DNA from 4 places in the Blastococcus goldschmidtiae genome. Region 4 is predicted to be linked to each of the others. Evidence: riboswitches for the same ligand, from Rfam matches in the RefSeq annotation. Region 4 holds a riboswitch; each other region holds the start of a gene.

Region 1 (4,218 bases), on a different contig from region 4:
ACCGGCTTCCGGCGCGGTCCCCTCGGGCGGGAAGGGTCGGTCGGGCGGGAAGGGGCGGACGGGCGGGAAGGGCCGCGCGGGCGGGGTGCCGTACCGGGCGGCGGCTGGCGGGGCGCCGTACCGGTCGCCCGCCGGGGGAGCGCCGTACCAGTCGTTCCCCGACGGCGGGGGGCGGTCGAACCGCGGTCGACGCACGGGCCGGCCGTACTCGTCGTATCTGTCGTGCTCGGACGGCACATATCCGTCGTACCGGTCGTCCTCGGGCGGCGGCGCGTACCCGGACGGTCCCGGGCCGGCCGGGCCGCGGCGGAACCGGCGGGTCGGTGGGGGATCCGGCTCGTAGGAGCCCATGAGGTGCTGCTCCTCTGGTCGGTGTCGGTCGCGAGGGTAGGTCGGCGACCTGTGAGCCGGGCTCTCCGCGCGAGATCGCGCGGTGCTCCGGGACGGGTCAGCCCGCGGTGCCCAGCCAGGCCTCGATCCGGTCGAGTTCGGCGTGGGTGAGTCCGCGCGTGTAGTGCGGTGCCACGACCAGCACCTGGCCGTTCGCGGCCAGCCAGTCGCGGGTGTCCTCGGCCTGGTCGGCGAGGTCGTCGTCGACCCAGACGATGCGCCGGCCGGGTTCGGCCTCGGCGAGCGCCTGCGCCGCCGCCAGCTTCCACCACCCGGCGATGCCGCCGAGCGCGCCACCGAACCCGGTGGGCAGGAGGTCGCGGCTGTGCGTGCGCAGTCCGCGGGGCAGCCCGAGCGGCTCGGCCAGCAGCCGGTCGGCCAGCTCGGTCCAGGTGGTCAGCCACTGCAGTTCGACCCGGCCGGACTCGTGCAGCGCCCGCAGCCGGGCGACGACGGCCGGGTCCCACGACAGCACGTAGCCGTTGAAGCGCCCGCGCTGCCAGCCCTCGGGGAGGTCCGGGCGCACGGCGTTGAGCACGCCGTCGACGTCGAGCAGCAGGACGGGCGGGGGAGAGGTCACCCCGTCGTCCTACCCGGGATGTGCCGGGTGGTCGCGACCACGCGTCAGGCGGTGATGGCGTCCCGGCGCTGCAGGCGCAGCCGCCGGCGCTCGCGCTCGGACAGGCCACCCCAGATGCCGAAGCGCTCGTCGTTGGTCAGCGCGAACTCCAGGCACTCGGCCCGGACCTCGCATCCGGTGCAGACGCGCTTGGCGTCGCGGGTGGAGCCGCCCTTCTCCGGGAAGAAGGCCTCCGGGTCGGTCTCGCCGCACAGCGCCGACAGCCGCCACGACTCGTCGCCGCCGGCCGGCGCCGCGGCCCAGGGCTGCGACCAGGAGTCCGCAGCGGGCTCGGACCACGGCTGCGGCCAGGCCGACTCGTCAGCGGCCGGGGAGGAATCGGGAACCAGCGACAGGAAGGGGCGGAACGAAGACACGGAGCACTCCAGGGGAAGTGGGGTGGTGACGGACCAGTACGGGCCGATCTCTCTCCGTAACGCTAACGGCGGCGAACCTCGGAGGCTCCGGCGTAAGCACCCCGAAACCGGTCCGTCCGTTTGGCGCATTGTGTCGACTTGTCGGTACGTCGACGTGTCGCCGCGTCGACGAGCCGACGGCTGGGTCCGCTCCGCACACGGGAGCGGACCCAGCCGGTGGAGTCGGATCAGGCGACCCGACGCGCGGTGTTGTAGCCCGGCACCGAGCTGACCGGCACGATCGAGACCGGCTTGCCGTAGGTCGAGGAGTGGACCATCACCCCGTACCCGAGGTAGATGCCGACGTGTCCCACCGGGGAGTAGAAGAAGATCAGGTCACCGGCGCGCAGGTCGGCGCGGCTGACGTAGTGCCCGGCCGTCGACTGGGCGCGGGAGGTGCGCGGCACGTTGACGCCCAGCGCGCGGAAGGACGAGTAGACGAGTCCGGAGCAGTCGAAGCCGCCGGGGCCCGTGCCGCCCCACTGGTACGGCTTGCCCCGCTGGGCCATCGCCACGTGGGCTGCGGCCAGCGCCCGGTCGCGCGGCGCGACCCCGTAGGCGGTCGGTACCGCGGTGAGTGCCGACACCGACGTCTGGGCCGGCAGGGAGGCGACGGCGCCGGGGCCGGGGCTCGCCGAGGCGGCGAGCGGAGAGAGCGCGATCCCCGCGCCGGTGAGAAGGGCGAGCGCTGCTCCGCGGAACGAGCGGCGGGTGATCGTGGACGTGCGAGTAGTCGTCATGGACGACGCGTTCTCCTGTTCTCCATCAACCGCCTACCGGGTTAGCTGACGGGTTCGGACGGGGAGATCGCCCGGCGCTACCGGCGGAGCCGGATCGCGCTTCACCCCAGGACTGCGGTGGGTCCCCGGTCCGGCGCCGCGAAGAGTCCGGCGCCGGTTCGGCGGTGTCCGGCCGGGTGTCACCTGGGGCGGTGACGAACGGGCCTCGGCCGGACCGCGACGACGCTAGGTCGGTCATCCGGTCGTCACAAAGTGACGGATGTGCGTCCCCGGACGCGCCGGCCGGACGACCGCGGACCCGCGCCGGACGGGCGACTCGCGAGCCGACCACGGGGGACGCCGACGGCGCTCCGGGCGTGGCGGCACGCGTGCATGACCGATCGCAACCGGCCGCTTACTTCGTCGCGGCGGCGTGGCGCAACGCACCGTCCCCGCCCCCTCGCGGGATTCCGCCGCCGCGAACCGGTCCCGGCGAGATCAGGACCATCGCCCCACGACGCCGGGACACCTCCCGCTCGACCGTGGTCCTCGCCGGGCGGGAGGGACCCGCCAGGCGTCGGAGGTGGACCCCATGACCGCTGAGCACGTGACCCCGGCTCCCGCGCGGCCCGCGCCGCACGACCCGCCGGCCCCACGGCCCGCACCGTTCGGACGGCGCACCGCCATCGTCAGCCTGACGGTCGGCGCCGCGCTCAACCTCGCCGAGGCCCTGATCGGCAGGGTCGTCGGCCAGGGCGGATCGGTCGCCGGCAGCCTGGACGCCTGGGCCGAGCGCCCGACGCTCGCCGCGGTCGGGCTGGTCGTCGGCACGATCGCCGTCCCGTTCCTGCTGCTGGGCCTGGTCGCCATGGCGCAACTCGTCCGGCCGCACATGCCGCGGCTGGGCACCACCGCCATGGTCCTCGGCTTCGTCGGCGCGCTCGGCTTCGTCGGCATCCACGCCGTCTCGATCATCGACCACGCGGCCGTCGACCAGCCCGACCGCGCGGCGATGGTCGCGCTGATCGAGGACGCGCAGACCAGCGCCCTCGCCGCGCTGATCCTGGTGCCGTTCCTGCTCGGCATGGCGGGCTCGGTGCTGCTCACCTCGATCGGCTACCTCCGCACCCGCGTGGTGCCGATCTGGATCCCCGTCGTCCTGCTGGTGTTCCTGGTCCTCGACTTCGGCGGTTTCCCGACCGGCCCCGTCGATCCGCACTGGCTCTTCGCCGCTGCCTCCCTCGGCCTGGCCGTCACGATCGCCCAGCGGACCGATCGCCAGTGGTGGACCGGTCGCATCGACGAGGCAACCCCCTGACCAGCAGCCATCAGGTCGGTTAGCGTCGCCCGCGAGGTGGTCGAGCCCGTGTTCGAGGAGCGCGCGACGCAGAAGGGCCGGGCCGCCACCACGGCGGCCCGGCTCTCCGCCGCGGCCGCGACCGGCTACCTGGTCGTCGGGCTGGGCGCGCGTCTGGCCACCCCCGCGGCCGACCGGGTGGACCTCCTCGCGTCGCCCGAGCCGGTGGTCGGTCCGGCCATGGCGATCGTCGGCGCCACGCTGCTCGGCCGTGTGCCGGGCCACCGGGTGCTGCAGCTCATGACCCTCATCGGCTGCTTCGCCTGCGTGTACGCCGGCTCCGTCGGCCTCGCCGTCCACGGCTTCACCTCCGGCGACGACCCGGCGCTGGTCTTCCGGATCGCCGCCTGGCTCACCCTCTGGACCTGGGTGCCGTCGTTCGTCACCTTCGCCACCCTGCTCCCGCTGGTCTTCCCGGACGGGCGGCTGCCGTCGCGCCGCTGGCGCCCGGTCGCGATCACCGCGGTCGTGGTCATCGGCACGATGTCGGTGCTCACCGCCTTCACCGACGTCCAGCCCGAGGGTGACCAGCCGGCGAACCCCGTCGCGATCGCGGTTCCCGATGCCTTCCTCGACGGGGCGCAGACGCTGCTCGACCCCCTCGTCCCGGCGCTCGCCCTGCTCGGGCTGGTCAGCCTGGTCCTGCGCTTCCGTCGGGCCGACCCGCAGGGCCGCCGGCAGATCGCCTGGGTCGGCTACGCGTTGGCGCTGGCCGTG
Region 2 (4,218 bases), on a different contig from region 4:
GTCGAGCGCGGCCACGTCGGTCCGCGCCTCGATCTGGCGGGAGACCAGGTTCTGCACCGGCGTCGCCACCAGCGTGCCGACCGCGACCAGCAGCAGGGCCAACGGCACCACCGCCGGGTCGGCCGGGCCCTCGGCCCCGGCCCGGCGCAGCAGCCGCGGGGACGTCAGCGCCCAGCCGAGGAGGGCGACCCCGCCGGCACCCCCGAGCGCGCCGAGGAGGGTGCCGGTGAGGACGTCGTCGGCGGCCACGTGGCCGAGCTCGTGGGCCGTGATCGACTCGATCTGCTCGTCGGGCAGCCGCTCGAGCACCGTGTCGTAGACGACGATGCGGCGGGTGGAGCCGAAGCCCGAGACGTAGGCGTTGAGGGCGGTGGTGCGGCGCGAGGCGTCGGAGACCAGCACGTCCTGGACCGGGGTCCCGTTCTCCTCGGCCAGGGCGAGCAGATCGCTGCGCAGCTGTCCGGCCGGCATCGGCTCGAAGCTGTTGAAGGCCGGCTCGACGAGCACCGGCCACAGGAAGGAGCCGACGACCACCAGCACGGCGGCACCGGCGGCCGCGAGCGCCCACCACAGGCGCGAGGCGCGGCGGGCGAGCCAGACGAGGGCGACCAGCGCCAGTGCGGTCAGGGCCGCGTCGATCGCCGTCGACGTCGCCACGTCCCGCACCCACAGCCCCCAGCTGCGGGTGGACAGGCCGTACCGGTGGCGGACCACCTCGCCGTAGGCCGACAGCGGCAGCGTGACCAGCCGGCCGATCACCGCGAGAGCGAACACGCCGAGCAGCACCTGCCAACTCCAGCGCCACCGCCGGGGGGCGGGCAGCCCGCGCACCAGGCGCGCGCCGAGAGGGGTCAGTCCCAGCACGGCGGAGACGGTCAGCCCCAGCAGCAGGGAGGCGAGCGACGCGGGCCGGATCGCGGCGGCGAAGGCCTCTGCGCGATCGACCTGCTCGGCCGACAGCCCGGCCGTCGGATCGATCGCGGTGGCCCCGCCCGGCGGCTCCGGCAGCGCCTGCCAGGGGGTGCCGACGGCGACGACGACGGCGAAGGCGGCGAGGAGCACGACCGCGGTCGCCAGCGCCGCACGACGCCCGGTCATCCGACCTCCTCGGGAACGGCGGACAACCGCGGCGGCACCGTCATGGGCAGCGGGCACCGACGCCCGCCGCGTCGATCCTAGGTGGGCGCCCGGGAGCCCGACCGGGCGCGACCCGAGACGCGACGACGGGCCGGCGCCCCTCGGGAGGAGCACCGGCCCGTCGTCGGACGTCGCCGCCGCGGTCGACCCGCGACGTCTACCGCAGGGCGATCAGCCGACGATGCGGCGAGCGCTGTTGTAGCTCGGGAAGGAGTCGACGCTGTCGACCTTCACCGGCTGGCTCGAGGTGGATGCGTGCACCATCTTGCCGCCGCCGATGTACATGGCCACGTGGCTGACCGGGCTGTAGAAGAAGATCAGGTCGCCCGGCTGGAGCTCGCCCCGGGAGACCGGCCGGCCCAGCTGCGACTGGCTGCGGCTGGAGTGCGGCAGCGAGATGCCCGCGGCGCGGTAGGCGTAGGACGTCAGGCCGGAGCAGTCGAAGGCGTCCGGACCGCCGGCGCCCCACACGTAGCGGTCCCCGACCTGCGCCAGCGCGGTGTCGACCGCCACCTGGGCGGCGCCGCTGGGCGCGGCCGCAGCCGTCGGCGCGGGTGCCGCCGGGGCGCTGGAGGTCGAGGAGGGACCGGCCGAGGAGGCGGCCGCCGACGAGGGAGCGGTGCGCTGGGACCGCGAGGCCCGGGCCATCTGCTCGTCGGCCTGAGCCCGCTCCGCGGCGGCGCGCTCCGCGGCGGCGCGCTCCGCGGCGGCGCGCTCCGCGGCGGCGCGCTCGGCGGCGGCGCGCTCGGCGGCATCGAGAGCCGCGTACTGCTGTTGGTAGTCCGCGATCCTGACCTCGAGGTCGCGCTGCTTCACCTCGATCTGCTCGAGGCTCGCCTCGGCCGTCTCACGGGCCTCCCCCGCCTCGGCCCTGGCGTCCTTCGCCCGCGCAGTGGCCTTGGCGACCTCGCCGACCGCGGCGTCGTTGCGTCCCGCGAGGGCGTCGAGCGTGCCCATCTGGAAGATGACATCGTCGACGGAGTCGCTGGTCAGCATGACGTCGAGCTGGGTGAGCGATCGGCCGCCACCGGTGTAGGCGGTCCGCGCCAGCTGGCGGATCCGCCCGTCGAGGGCGGTGCGCTCCAGGTCGGCCGCGTAGGCGGCGAGCTCAGCGCTCTCCACGGCCGCCTGCTGGCGTTCGAGCTGCACCTTCGCCTCGTTGAGCTCCTCGCTCACGATCTCCAGCTCACGGCTGGCCGCAGCGACGAGCTGCGCCGCCTCGGCGGTGCTGGTGGCGCGGCCCGGCTCCGCGGAGGCGGTGCCCGGGACCATGGTGAAGGTCAGCGCGGTGGTGGCACCGATGAGCAGGCCGGCGCGGAGGCGGCCCACCCGGCGGACGGGGCCGGCCGGAGGATCGGGGCGGAAGGGTGCGAGGACATGCGTCGATGAAGCGTGCGGGGTCGCCACGAGCGGCGGCTCTCCATTTCTTCCTCTTCACCGCCTACCGAGTTAGCTGACGGGTTCGGGCTGGGAAGACTGGCCCTATCCCCTGCTCACCGGCGAACCGGCCCCACAGGGGAACTCACCCCGGAACTGCGGTGGGTCCCCGGCTCACCTCGGACGACCGTCGGCCGTCGTGCGGTGATTAGGCGGTGTCCGGCCGAGGCCACCCCTTGGCGGATGACGACCACCCGGTCGGACGGCGACGACCATACGTTCGTGATGTTGGTGTGACAAACCGAGGCAGGCGGTAAACCTGTGACGAGAATCTCGCCGCGCTCCGCGCGCCTCCCCGATGAAAGCCCTGCGTAGGGGTAGAAGCACGGTCCGGAGCCGTCGAGCCCGCCCTCCAGTCCGCCCTCGAGTCCGCCCTCGAGCCCGCCGTGAGGACGTCAGCCGGTCCGTCGATCGGGCGAGATGCCGCCGTCGTCGGCCGCCTCGGAGCCGTCGCGGTGACGCAGGGGCGGCACCAGCCCGTACTCGGCCAGCGCGCGGACGGCCCGGCGTTCGACGTCGTCGAACTCCACGACCACACCGGGCGGTGGCACCACGACGTCCTCGGCGGCCGGCGTCGGCCCGCCGCTGCGGGCGCGGCCGGCCATCGGCACCACGACCGGGTCGACGCCCTCCCAGCCTGGTGGAGCACCGAGCAGCACGGTGACGACGCAGTCGGTGCAGCCGGTGCCCCGGACGGTGCAGGTATCGCAGTCGATGAGCATGTCTCTCCTCCGTGAGTCATGCGCACGGTAGGAGCGGCCACCGACAATCCCGTCGCGGACGGTCAGCTCCCTGCGTACTCCCAGTGCCACGGCTCCTCGCGACCGTTGCCGGGATCGGCCCACGTCGGGTGCAGGAAGCCGAAGCGCCCGGCATTGGTCACCATCCAGCCGTACTGCGGCGTCCCGAAGGTCTCGATGCCGCCGCACAGGTCGACGGCCAGCCCCCAGCCGTGGTTGCTCGTCCCGGGGACCGCGGCCAGCGCGGGCTTCTCGCCGTAGAGCTTCACCTGGCCGGCGTAGGTCCGGTAGGAGTCGGTGATGCAGGGCGGCCTGCCGAACGCCGCGGCGTAGGCCGCCGACATGGCCCGGTAGGCCGCGGCGGCGTCGCAGCGCAGCGAGTGCCCAGCCGCGCCCAGCGGGCACATCGCACTGGGCGGGATGAGCCCGTTGGGGTACCCGCCCCACTGACGCGCCCCGCCGTAGGTGGGCGGGTAGACGGCGTTGCCGCACTCCACGCGCAGCGCGCCCCCGGTCGGGCCGGGCGCCGGCACGGGTGCGCGCCGGCCGAGGCTCGGCCGACCGACGCCGAGCACCTGGCCGCTGGGCAGGGTGCGCACCACGACCGCACCCGCCCTGGCGTCGGCGGCGAGCATGGTGCGCGGGTCGAGTGCGATCCCCACGTGCCCGAGACCGGCCTCCGGGGTGCCGAGGAAGACCAGGTCACCCGGGAGCACGTCGGCGGCGGCGACCGGGGCCGTGACGGCGAAGAGCTCCGCCTGGCTCCCGGGCAGCGCGATGCCGGCCCGCCCGTAGACCGACTGCACCAGCGAGCCGCAGTCCCAGGACTCGGGACCGGCGGTCCCCGGTGCGTAGGGCAGTCCCAGCGCCTCCATGGCCGCGGTCACCGCCGCGAGCGTCTCGG
Region 3 (4,218 bases), 270 kb from region 4:
CGGTCGGCTACTACCAGACGTAATAATCTTCACCCCGTGTACACGGGGGATGTACCGATGCTCGCGGCCATGGCGCTGGTCCTGCTGGTCGCTCTGCTCATGCGACTGGTCCGCAGGCGACACCTCGGGAAGGCGCGCCGCTCCAGCCGGATGCCGGGGCAGCTACCTGTCCGGGTGACGGGGTGACCCCACTCCCCCGGCGGGTTTCGGTGCGTGTCCTTGCCGCGGTGGCGGTCCTGCTCATCGGCACAGCGGTTGCCGTATCGGTCCAGCTGCCGAACGTCGAGGGTATGCGCGCCTGGCTGGCTGAGGGCGGCTGGGTGAGGTGGGCCATGGTGGTCCTCGGGGTCGCCGTCGCATTGTTGACCCCCATCTCCCGGACGGCGCTGTCCGTCCTGGTCGGTGCCGTTGCTGGCTTCCCTGCGGGGCTGGCGGTGGCCATGGGCGGCGGAATGCTCGGTGGTCTGGCCGGTTTCGTCCTGAGCCGGTGGCTGGGCCGTGACGCTGTGGTGCGCTTGGCCGGCGCGCGTCTGGCTCGGCTGGACCGGGTGATGAGCCAACGAGGCTTCGTCTCGGTACTCGTTGCGCGAGCCATGCCAGTGGCCCCGTTCGTCTTCGTCAGCTACGCGGCCGGCTTGAGCGGCGTCCGGCTCGTCCCCTACCTGTTGGGGACCGCAGTCGGGCTCGTGCCGTGGTCGGTGCTGTACGTCGGCGTCGGCGCCTCCGTGGCGAGCATCGACTCGTGGACGCATCTGGTCCCGCCGATCCTGACCGTCAGCGCCGTCCTGTCAGTCGCGGTTCTGGCGGGCGACGTCTGGCGACGGAAGCGGCGACGGGGTAACCAGCCGAGCACCGTCCCGGGCTCGACCATTGCTCCGCCACGGCTGACTCAGCGACGCACGTCCGGCGTTCAAGAGGAGCACGGGCTGCTGACAGCAGACCGGCGAGAGATCTGATCGCACGAAATCGGGGGCCCACGGACGCGTTGCATCCATGAGCCCCCCGCTCGGCCCCTGGTGCGCCCACCTGCACACGCGCCGATCGCTCAACATCCTCCGCCGAGAGAGACGCCGCGCGCCGCCAACCAGGGGATCGGGTTGCCTCGGTCAGCGTTGAGCCCGCCGGTGCGCACCTCGAAGTGCAGGTGCGGGCCAGTCGACTGGCCGGTGTTGCCGACCTCGGCGATCTGCTGGCCGACCGATACCTGTTGACCGGCCTGGACGAAGTAGTCGTTGATGTGCCCGTAGACAGTGATCGAGCCGTCGGGATGCTGGACGTATACGGCCAGCCCGAAGCCGCTGGCCGGACCGGCTTGGAGGACCCGCCCGGCCTCGGGCGCATAGATCGGCGTGCCGATGCGCGCGGCAATGTCGACGCCGTAGTGCATGGTTCCCCAGCGAGAGCCGTAGCAGGAGGTCACGCGACCAGTGGTGGGAGCCACTGCGCGACCGCTGGCAGCCGCCGCCGCTGTGGCGGCAGCCTGTGCGTCTCTCTGCGCGTTCTCCGTGTTGATCCGATCCGCCCACGCGGCCCGCCCGTCCGCGGCGCCCTCGAGCTCGAGCAGCGCGATCTCGGCCTGCTGCAGCCGGCCCTGCAGGGCAGTTCGCTCAGAGGTGACGCTGTCGTAGGCATCCTTGGCTTCGACCAGTCGCGCCTGCGCAGCGGCCTCGAGCTCAGCCGCGCCGGCCGCCGCCTGGTCGCGCTCTGAAAGGGCCATCTGCGCAACACGTCCGGCCTCGGCCTTCTCCCGCTCCAGCGCACGGAACTCGGTGAGCTCGGCCGCGCGATCGTCGGTCAGCATTTCCAGTGTGGAGGCTCGCTGCAGGAACTCCGCCGGGCCGTCCGAGTCCAGCAAGGCCGCCGCGGTCTCCAGGGAATCGCTTCCCATGTAGCTCTCCCGGCCCAGACGGGCGACTCCGGCCCGCGCCTGCTCCACCGCCGCCGTAGCGGTCTGGAGGTCCACCTCCGCAGCCGATGCCGCGGCCTGCGCGGCGGCGAGCTCCTCCTGTGCCCGCCGAGAGGCGTCCGCGGCCGCCTCGGCCTCGACGGTGAAGCGCGAGAGCTCATCCTCCGCCTCGGCGACCAGCTGTTCGAGACGTCGCACCTCAGCCGCCGCTGAATCACGGTCGGACCGTGCGACCGCAGCCTCGTCACCCGGCGCCGCAACGGCTGGAGTCATCGAAAAGCTGATGGCGATACTCATCAGGGCAGCCAGCGCAGAGCCCGCGATCGTGCTGCCGAGGAGACGTCGCCGGCGCCGGCGGAAGGGTTCAGATCGCTCACCGGGTGAGAGGTCGTCGCGGACAGGTCGTGCACGCAGGGTCGCCAACGCGACGAGCTCCATTTCCTTCGCGCCGCCTACCGAGTTAGCTGACGGGTTCGGGCGGGAAGGCGCCCTACCTGGCACCGGGCAGTGCGCAGGATTCACCCCGAGGGAACTGTGGGTCCCCGGTCTGTCCTGATGGTGGTCATCGATGACAGTTCGGCGGGATCCGGCCGAGGCCCCTCGGTCGAGGGACGCGGGCTCAACCGGACCGGGCGAGACGGTACTACGACACCGAATAGTTTGTCACGGTCAGGTAACGGCGGCCGGTGTGACCAGCAAAGTCACCGTCGTCCCACGACAGAGCGGGGCGACCTGCAGTCAGCGCAAGGTTCGGCGAACAGGAGGGCCGAGCAGGACGCCTGCCGCAAGGCCGAGGACAGAGGAAGTACTGCAGCCGGAAGGACCCACCTTCGGCGGGCTCGTGATCGGCCACGATCGACTGAGGAAGGTCTCGGCGCCGACACCACTCAGGGAGTGCAGGGCCTGACCCCGCCTCAGGGTTCGGGCAAGGGCTCGCCTTCGCGGGCACTCAGCATCTTCGTCATCGTCGAGGTCTCGGCAGTCTGCGTCTCGGCGATCGTGCCCGCGAGACTGCGCACCGCCTGCTCCTCGGCACGATCCGCAGCCGCCTCCGCCATCTCCAGACCACCCTGGTGGTGACGAATCAGCAGCTGCAGGAAGCGCCTGTCGAATGCCGTGCCCGACGAGTCGCGCAGCTCCGCCAACTCCACTTCGGTGGCCATGCCCGGCATCAGGCCGTCGGCCCCCATGGCCGCGTCGTGGCCGGCGTGCTCGTCGGTCGCCATCCAGGCCATCGTCTCGCCACCAGCGGGTGGGACTCCCCAGAGCCACAACCAGCCCTGCATGCGACCGGCCTGATTGGTCTGCGTGGCCGAGATGTCGAACGCCATCTGGCGGATCTCTGGATTCTCGGTGCGTTCGAACGCCAGGTTGGCTATCTCCACTGCCTGCAGATGATGGCGGGACATGTCTCGCGAGAAGCCGGCGTCCACGGAATCCGCGCCGGGCGCCTCGTCCCGACCCAGACCGAGCGCCACGGCCGCTCCGCCGCCGAGCAGCAGCAGCCCGACTGCGACGACCACGCCCAGAAGGGCCCGCAGCGGGCGATACCCCGACCGAGCGGTCGTCTCTTCCGTCACCGCTCCTCCCCACCGGTCTGATCGTCGACTCGCTCGCCCGGCACGGCACTCGTCCGGAACTGGATGACCTGTCGATCGCTCCCGCCGACGCGCCGGTGGAATCCACCTGGCGGTGCGTGCGCGGGGCGCCGAGCTGATCACGGCGCCGACGTCCCGGAATCGGGGTCGAGGGCGGCGCCATCCTCCACGAGCGGGTCGGCCAGGAACTGTGGGCTCTGACAGGTGGCACCCGGCTCGGGGAAGAGTTCGGCGTTGAAGGTCATGAAATCGGCGTACTGCTTGATGCGAGGATCAGCGGCAGAGTCGACCTTCAGCTGGTGGTTCCAGGACTGGACACTGATCGGCGAATCCAGGCCGACGTAGGGCGACAGCATCCGGCCGGACTCGTCAGCGACCTCGGCGAGCAGGGCGATGTCGTCCTCGGAGACCGCCTCCGGGTCGTAGGTGATCCACACAGCGCCGTGCTCGAGGCTGTGCACGGCGTTCTCGTGCCGGATATCGACCTCGTACACGGTCCCGGTGCAGTCAGCCCACACCTCGTCGTGCGGCCCGGCCACCGGAGGCGTCTGGTCGTAGTCGACCTCGCTGCTCACGTGCTCCTGGCCGGCGGCGTAGTCGAACACCTCGATGCCGTCGATCTCCTCGACGGAATCGACACGCATGGCCTCGGCCTTGTCGACCTGCACCACGGCATAGCTGATGACAGCCGCGGCAAAGACGACCACGGCGATC
Region 4 (4,218 bases):
TGAACAACGCCGGCGTCGCCCTGGGTGGCCGCTTCGACCAGGTCACCCTCGAGGAGTTCGACTGGGTGCTGGCGATCAACTTCCGTGCCGTGGTGCGGCTGACCGCGGCGCTGCTGCCCACGCTCAAGGCGCATCCCGGTGCGCACCTGGTCAACGTCTCCAGCATCTTCGGCATCTTCGCCCCGCCCGGCCAGGCCGCCTACGCCGCCAGCAAGTTCGCCGTGCGCGGCTTCAGCGAGTCGCTGCGGCACGAGCTCGCCGACGACGAGGTGGGCGTCACCGTGGTCCACCCGGGCGGCATCCGGACGCGGATCGCCGAGAGCGCGCGCCTGGGTTCCGGGGTGGATCCCGCCGAGGTGGCGGAGGGCCGTGCGCAGATGGCCCGGCTGCTGCGCATCCCACCGGAGAAGGCGGCAGCCCAGATCGTGGCCGCCATCGAGAAGCGCCGTCCCCGGCTGCTCATCGGCCTCAGCGCGCGGGTGCCCGACGCGCTCGTGCGGCTGCGGCCGGGCAGCTACTGGCGGCTGGTCGCCCGGGGCATCGCCGCCCGGGGCTCCTCCGGCCAGAGCTCCTCCGGCCAGAGCTCCTCCGGCCAGAGCTCCTCCGACATGGGCGGGACGGCCGCGCGAGACTGACCGGGTGACCGTGCCCGCCCAGTTCATCCGCGCCCACACCCGTCCGGTCCGGCCCTCGCTGGTGCCCGAGGTGCAGCTGCTGGTCGCCGCCGACGTCGTCGCGCTGTGGGAGGCGATGGCCGTCGAGCAGGGCCGGACCGCGCAGGAGCCGCCGTTCTGGGCTGCGGCCTGGCCCGGTGGGCAGGCGCTGGCCCGCTACGTGCTCGACCACCCGGAGCTCGTCGCGGGCCGGTCGGTGCTGGACCTGGGCGCCGGCAGCGGGCTGGTCGCCGTCGCGGCGGTCATGGCCGGCGCGACGCGGGTCGTGGCCAGCGAGATCGACCCCTTCGGGCTGGCCGCCATCCCGGAGAACGCGGCGCTCAACGGCGTGGCCGGGATCGAGCCGGTGGGCGATCTGCTGGGAGAGGGGCCGCCGTCGGTCGACGTCGTCCTGGCCGGTGACGTCTGCTACGACCGGATCATGACCGACCGGGTGCTGCCGTTCCTGGACGCCGTTCGGGCCACCGGCGCCGAGGTGCTGATCGGTGACCCCGGACGGCCGTACCTGCCGCACCACCGGCTGGTCGAGGCGGCCGTCCACGACGTCGTCGACACCGAAGGCGGGCCCGCGCGCGTCCGCCGGACGACGGTGTGGCGGCTGCCGTGAGCCCTCCCGGCCGCGCGGACGGGAGATGCGTCACGCCAAGAAATACGGTCACGGCGTTGTCACGAACCGATAACAGCCGTTACGTTGGCCCGGTCCGGCCGGCGGCTCCCTCACCCGAGGGTTCCGCGCCGGGCGCCGCCGAATCGTCCCGAGGGGCGAGCCGGGGACCCACCGAAGTACTGGGGTGAATCCCGGCCCCGGACCTCCAGTCCGGGGTGGGGTAGGGCTGCTTCCCGCCCGAACCCGTCAGCTAACCCGGTAGGCGGCTCACGGAAGAACTGGACAGCCGCAGGCTCTCGCCGCCCCTGGAGGGCGGCTGCTCTGCTGCGCCCTGACCCCCGGAGCAGAACCTCCTCATGAACCTCCGCACCACGGTGAACGCACGTCTCCGCAACCGCCCGCCCCTCGGTGCGCGCCGGTCCGCCGCCCTCGTCGGCGTGGCCACCGCCGGCGCCGTCATGGTCGGCGTCCTCTCGGCCGGTGAGCCCGAGGCGCAGGCCGTCGCGCAGACCGAGTCGATGAGCGTCGCCCAGCAGCTCGGCATCACGGCGGAGTCGGCGCCCGCCCTGGACACCGACGTCGTCGCACCGCTGGAGAAGCTGGCCGCCAGCCGGAGCGCGCGGGACGCCGAGCAGACAGCCGCTGCACTGAACCAGATGGCCGCCGAGCAGGCCGAGCACGACCGCCGCGCGGCCGAGGAGGCCGCCCGGCTCGCGGCCGAGGAGGCGGCCCGGGTGGAGGCTGCCCGCGCCGCGGAGGCAGCCCGGGCCGCGGAGGCAGCCCGGGCCGCGGAGGCAGCCCGGGCCGCGGAGGCAGCCCGCGCCGCGGAGGCAGCCCGGGCCGCGGAGGCAGCCCGCGCCGCGGAGGCAGCCCGGGCCGCGGAGGCAGCCCGCGCCGCCCGCGCGGCCGCCCCGGCGCCCCGCGCGGCCGCCCCGGCGCCCCGCGCGGCCGCGCGTCCGGCGGCACCCGCCGCGCCGTCGGGCTCCTACCAGAGCTACGCCCTGCAGAAGCTCGGCGGCAACAGCTCCCAGTTCTCCTGCCTGGAGAAGCTCTGGGGCAAGGAGAGCGGCTGGAACCCCAATGCGCAGAACCCGCGCAGCACCGCCTACGGGATCGCGCAGTTCCTGGACAGCACCTGGGCCGGCACCGGCATCGCGAAGACCTCCGACGGCTACCGCCAGATCGACGCCGGGCTGATCTACATCAACAACCGCTTCGGCTCGCCCTGCGGCGCCTGGTCGCACTCGCAGGCCAAGGGCTGGTACTGAGCTGAGCCCCCCCGGCCGGGATCGCGTGATCCCGGTACGTCGACGCCCCGGAGCCGCCGAGATCTCGTGATCTCGGCGGCTCCGTGCGTGCCGGGCTCAGCCGAGCAGCCCGGCCTCGGCCTTGGCGAGCAGCGCGGTGCGCACGGCGGAGTCGACGACCGCTGCGAACGCCGGGTCGGCCGCGTCCCGGGCCAGCACCGCCTCCAGCATGGCCGGGAAGGTGGCGGGGGCGACGGTCAGCACGAGGGTCCCGCCCGCGGCGAGGAAGCGCACCGCCCGCTCGCCGACCGGGACGTTCGTCACCGCGACCGCGCTGCCCAGGTCGTCGGAGATGACCGGGCCGGAGAAAGCCACCTCCCCGCGCAGCACGTCGCCGATGACCACCGGCGAGAAGGCCGCCCGGGAGGCCGGGTCGATCCGGCTGTAGGTCGCCGACGACGTCATCACCATCGGGTGCCCCTCGGTCCGGGACAGCGTCTCCGTGAACGCGGTCACCTGGTCGTCCCGGCCGTCGTGACGTCATCGACGACGTCCGCGGTGTCGTCGGTGTTCCCGCGCACCCGGCCCGGTCCCGGGAAGTGCTCGAGCGTGGAGGTGACCCCCGCCGCCGCCAGGCCGTCGACGACGGCCGTCGCGGCCGGGACGACCTCCGCACCGGGCCTGGGACGGCTCGGCCCGGGGGTGCCGGACCGTGCCGCCACCGCCGGGCGCGCCGGCCCCGCTCGCCCCGGGGCGCACACCGGCATAGCGTCCGGTCATGACCGAGGAACGACCAGGACCCGAACGGGGCATGCCACCGGGCGGCCTCGTGGGCCGGTCCGTCGAGGAGTTCGTGCAGCAGCTCCGGGGCTTCACCGACCGGGCCCGGACCGTCGCCGGGTCCATGCCCACCAAGCTGTCCATCCCCGCGCTGCCGAGCCCGCCGGGGGCCATGTCGGCCGCCCAGCTGCGGGCGGTCGCGGACATGGTCGCCGCACAGCGGGCCGGGATCGCCGGCATGCGCGCCCAGCTGGATGCCTTCGACCAGCAGCTCGCGGTCTTCGAGCGGATCCTCGAGCCGCTGGTCGAGTGGAGCGGCACCTGGGCCCGGCTCGAGGAAGCGGTGGGCGACCTGGTGCGGCGGGACGGCGGGAGCCCCGAGGAGCCGGGGCCGGACCCGGACCGCTGATCAGTCGGCGAGCAGTTCCCCGGTGGCCACGAAACGCGCGGCGACGTCGCGCACCTTGGTGTTGGTCTCCATCGACACGCGCGTCAGGGCCTGGAACGCCGCCTCCGGGGTGAGCTTGAACCGCTCCATCAGGATCCCCTTGGCCTGGTCGATGACGCCGCGGGTGTCCAGCGCCGCCTCCAGGTGCTCGGCCCGCTGGACCGCCGCCGCGTAGAGGTAGGCGTTCGACACCGGCACGACGGCGTAGGCGGCGAACCGGCTCAGCAGGTCCCAGGTCCGCTGATCGGCGGCGGTGAGCTTCCGGGCGTAGACGTTCAGCGCTCCGGACACCTGCTCGTGCACGGGCAGCGGGACGGACAGCATGCTGTCGCAGCCCGCCTCCGCCGCGATCGCGGCGAAGTCGGGCCACTGGCGGTCCTGCCGCGTGTCGGCGATCTCCGACGGGCGCCCGGTGGCGGCGGCGCTCAGGCAGGGCCCGGAGCCGAGGCGGTACTGCTCGTG

Evidence for each region. A riboswitch is a leader RNA that binds a small molecule or an ion and turns the genes downstream of it on or off. The one in region 4 is predicted to bind cyclic di-AMP.
Region 1: it holds a riboswitch for cyclic di-AMP, as region 4 does, so the genes downstream of both, RM425_RS12265 (C40 family peptidase) here and RM425_RS05470 (aggregation-promoting factor C-terminal-like domain-containing protein) in region 4, are expected to answer to the same signal.
Region 2: it holds a riboswitch for cyclic di-AMP, as region 4 does, so the genes downstream of both, RM425_RS18565 (C40 family peptidase) here and RM425_RS05470 (aggregation-promoting factor C-terminal-like domain-containing protein) in region 4, are expected to answer to the same signal.
Region 3: it holds a riboswitch for cyclic di-AMP, as region 4 does, so the genes downstream of both, RM425_RS06740 (M23 family metallopeptidase) here and RM425_RS05470 (aggregation-promoting factor C-terminal-like domain-containing protein) in region 4, are expected to answer to the same signal.

What each region holds. Positions count from the first base shown of each region.
Region 1 is NZ_JAVREI010000007.1:178,328-182,545, forward strand. Features, by position in the region: gene RM425_RS12250 (transglycosylase domain-containing protein) at 1-351, opposite strand, end outside; gene RM425_RS12255 (HAD domain-containing protein) at 449-970, opposite strand; gene RM425_RS21805 (WhiB family transcriptional regulator) at 1,015-1,386, opposite strand; gene RM425_RS12265 (C40 family peptidase) at 1,614-2,165, opposite strand; cyclic di-AMP (ydaO/yuaA leader) riboswitch at 2,181-2,339, opposite strand; gene RM425_RS12270 (hypothetical protein) at 2,737-3,462, shown strand; gene RM425_RS12275 (sensor histidine kinase) at 3,499-4,218, shown strand, end outside.
Region 2 is NZ_JAVREI010000017.1:64,095-68,312, forward strand. Features, by position in the region: gene RM425_RS18560 (M48 family metallopeptidase) at 1-1,098, opposite strand, end outside; gene RM425_RS18565 (C40 family peptidase) at 1,309-2,466, opposite strand; cyclic di-AMP (ydaO/yuaA leader) riboswitch at 2,561-2,720, opposite strand; gene RM425_RS18570 (hypothetical protein) at 2,970-3,296, opposite strand; gene RM425_RS18575 (D-alanyl-D-alanine carboxypeptidase family protein) at 3,359-4,218, opposite strand, start outside.
Region 3 is NZ_JAVREI010000002.1:417,366-421,583, reverse strand. Features, by position in the region: gene RM425_RS06750 (hypothetical protein) at 37-186, shown strand; gene RM425_RS06745 (TVP38/TMEM64 family protein) at 228-956, shown strand; gene RM425_RS06740 (M23 family metallopeptidase) at 1,046-2,203, opposite strand; cyclic di-AMP (ydaO/yuaA leader) riboswitch at 2,341-2,498, opposite strand; gene RM425_RS06735 (DUF305 domain-containing protein) at 2,821-3,486, opposite strand; gene RM425_RS06730 (DUF3105 domain-containing protein) at 3,624-4,218, opposite strand, start outside.
Region 4 is NZ_JAVREI010000002.1:148,735-152,952, forward strand. Features, by position in the region: gene RM425_RS05460 (SDR family NAD(P)-dependent oxidoreductase) at 1-635, shown strand, start outside; gene RM425_RS05465 (class I SAM-dependent methyltransferase) at 640-1,281, shown strand; cyclic di-AMP (ydaO/yuaA leader) riboswitch at 1,408-1,561, shown strand; gene RM425_RS05470 (aggregation-promoting factor C-terminal-like domain-containing protein) at 1,638-2,549, shown strand; gene RM425_RS05475 (glycoside hydrolase family 3 N-terminal domain-containing protein) at 2,646-3,044, opposite strand; gene RM425_RS05480 (hypothetical protein) at 3,041-3,289, opposite strand; gene RM425_RS05485 (hypothetical protein) at 3,307-3,717, shown strand; gene RM425_RS05490 (GAF and ANTAR domain-containing protein) at 3,718-4,218, opposite strand, start outside.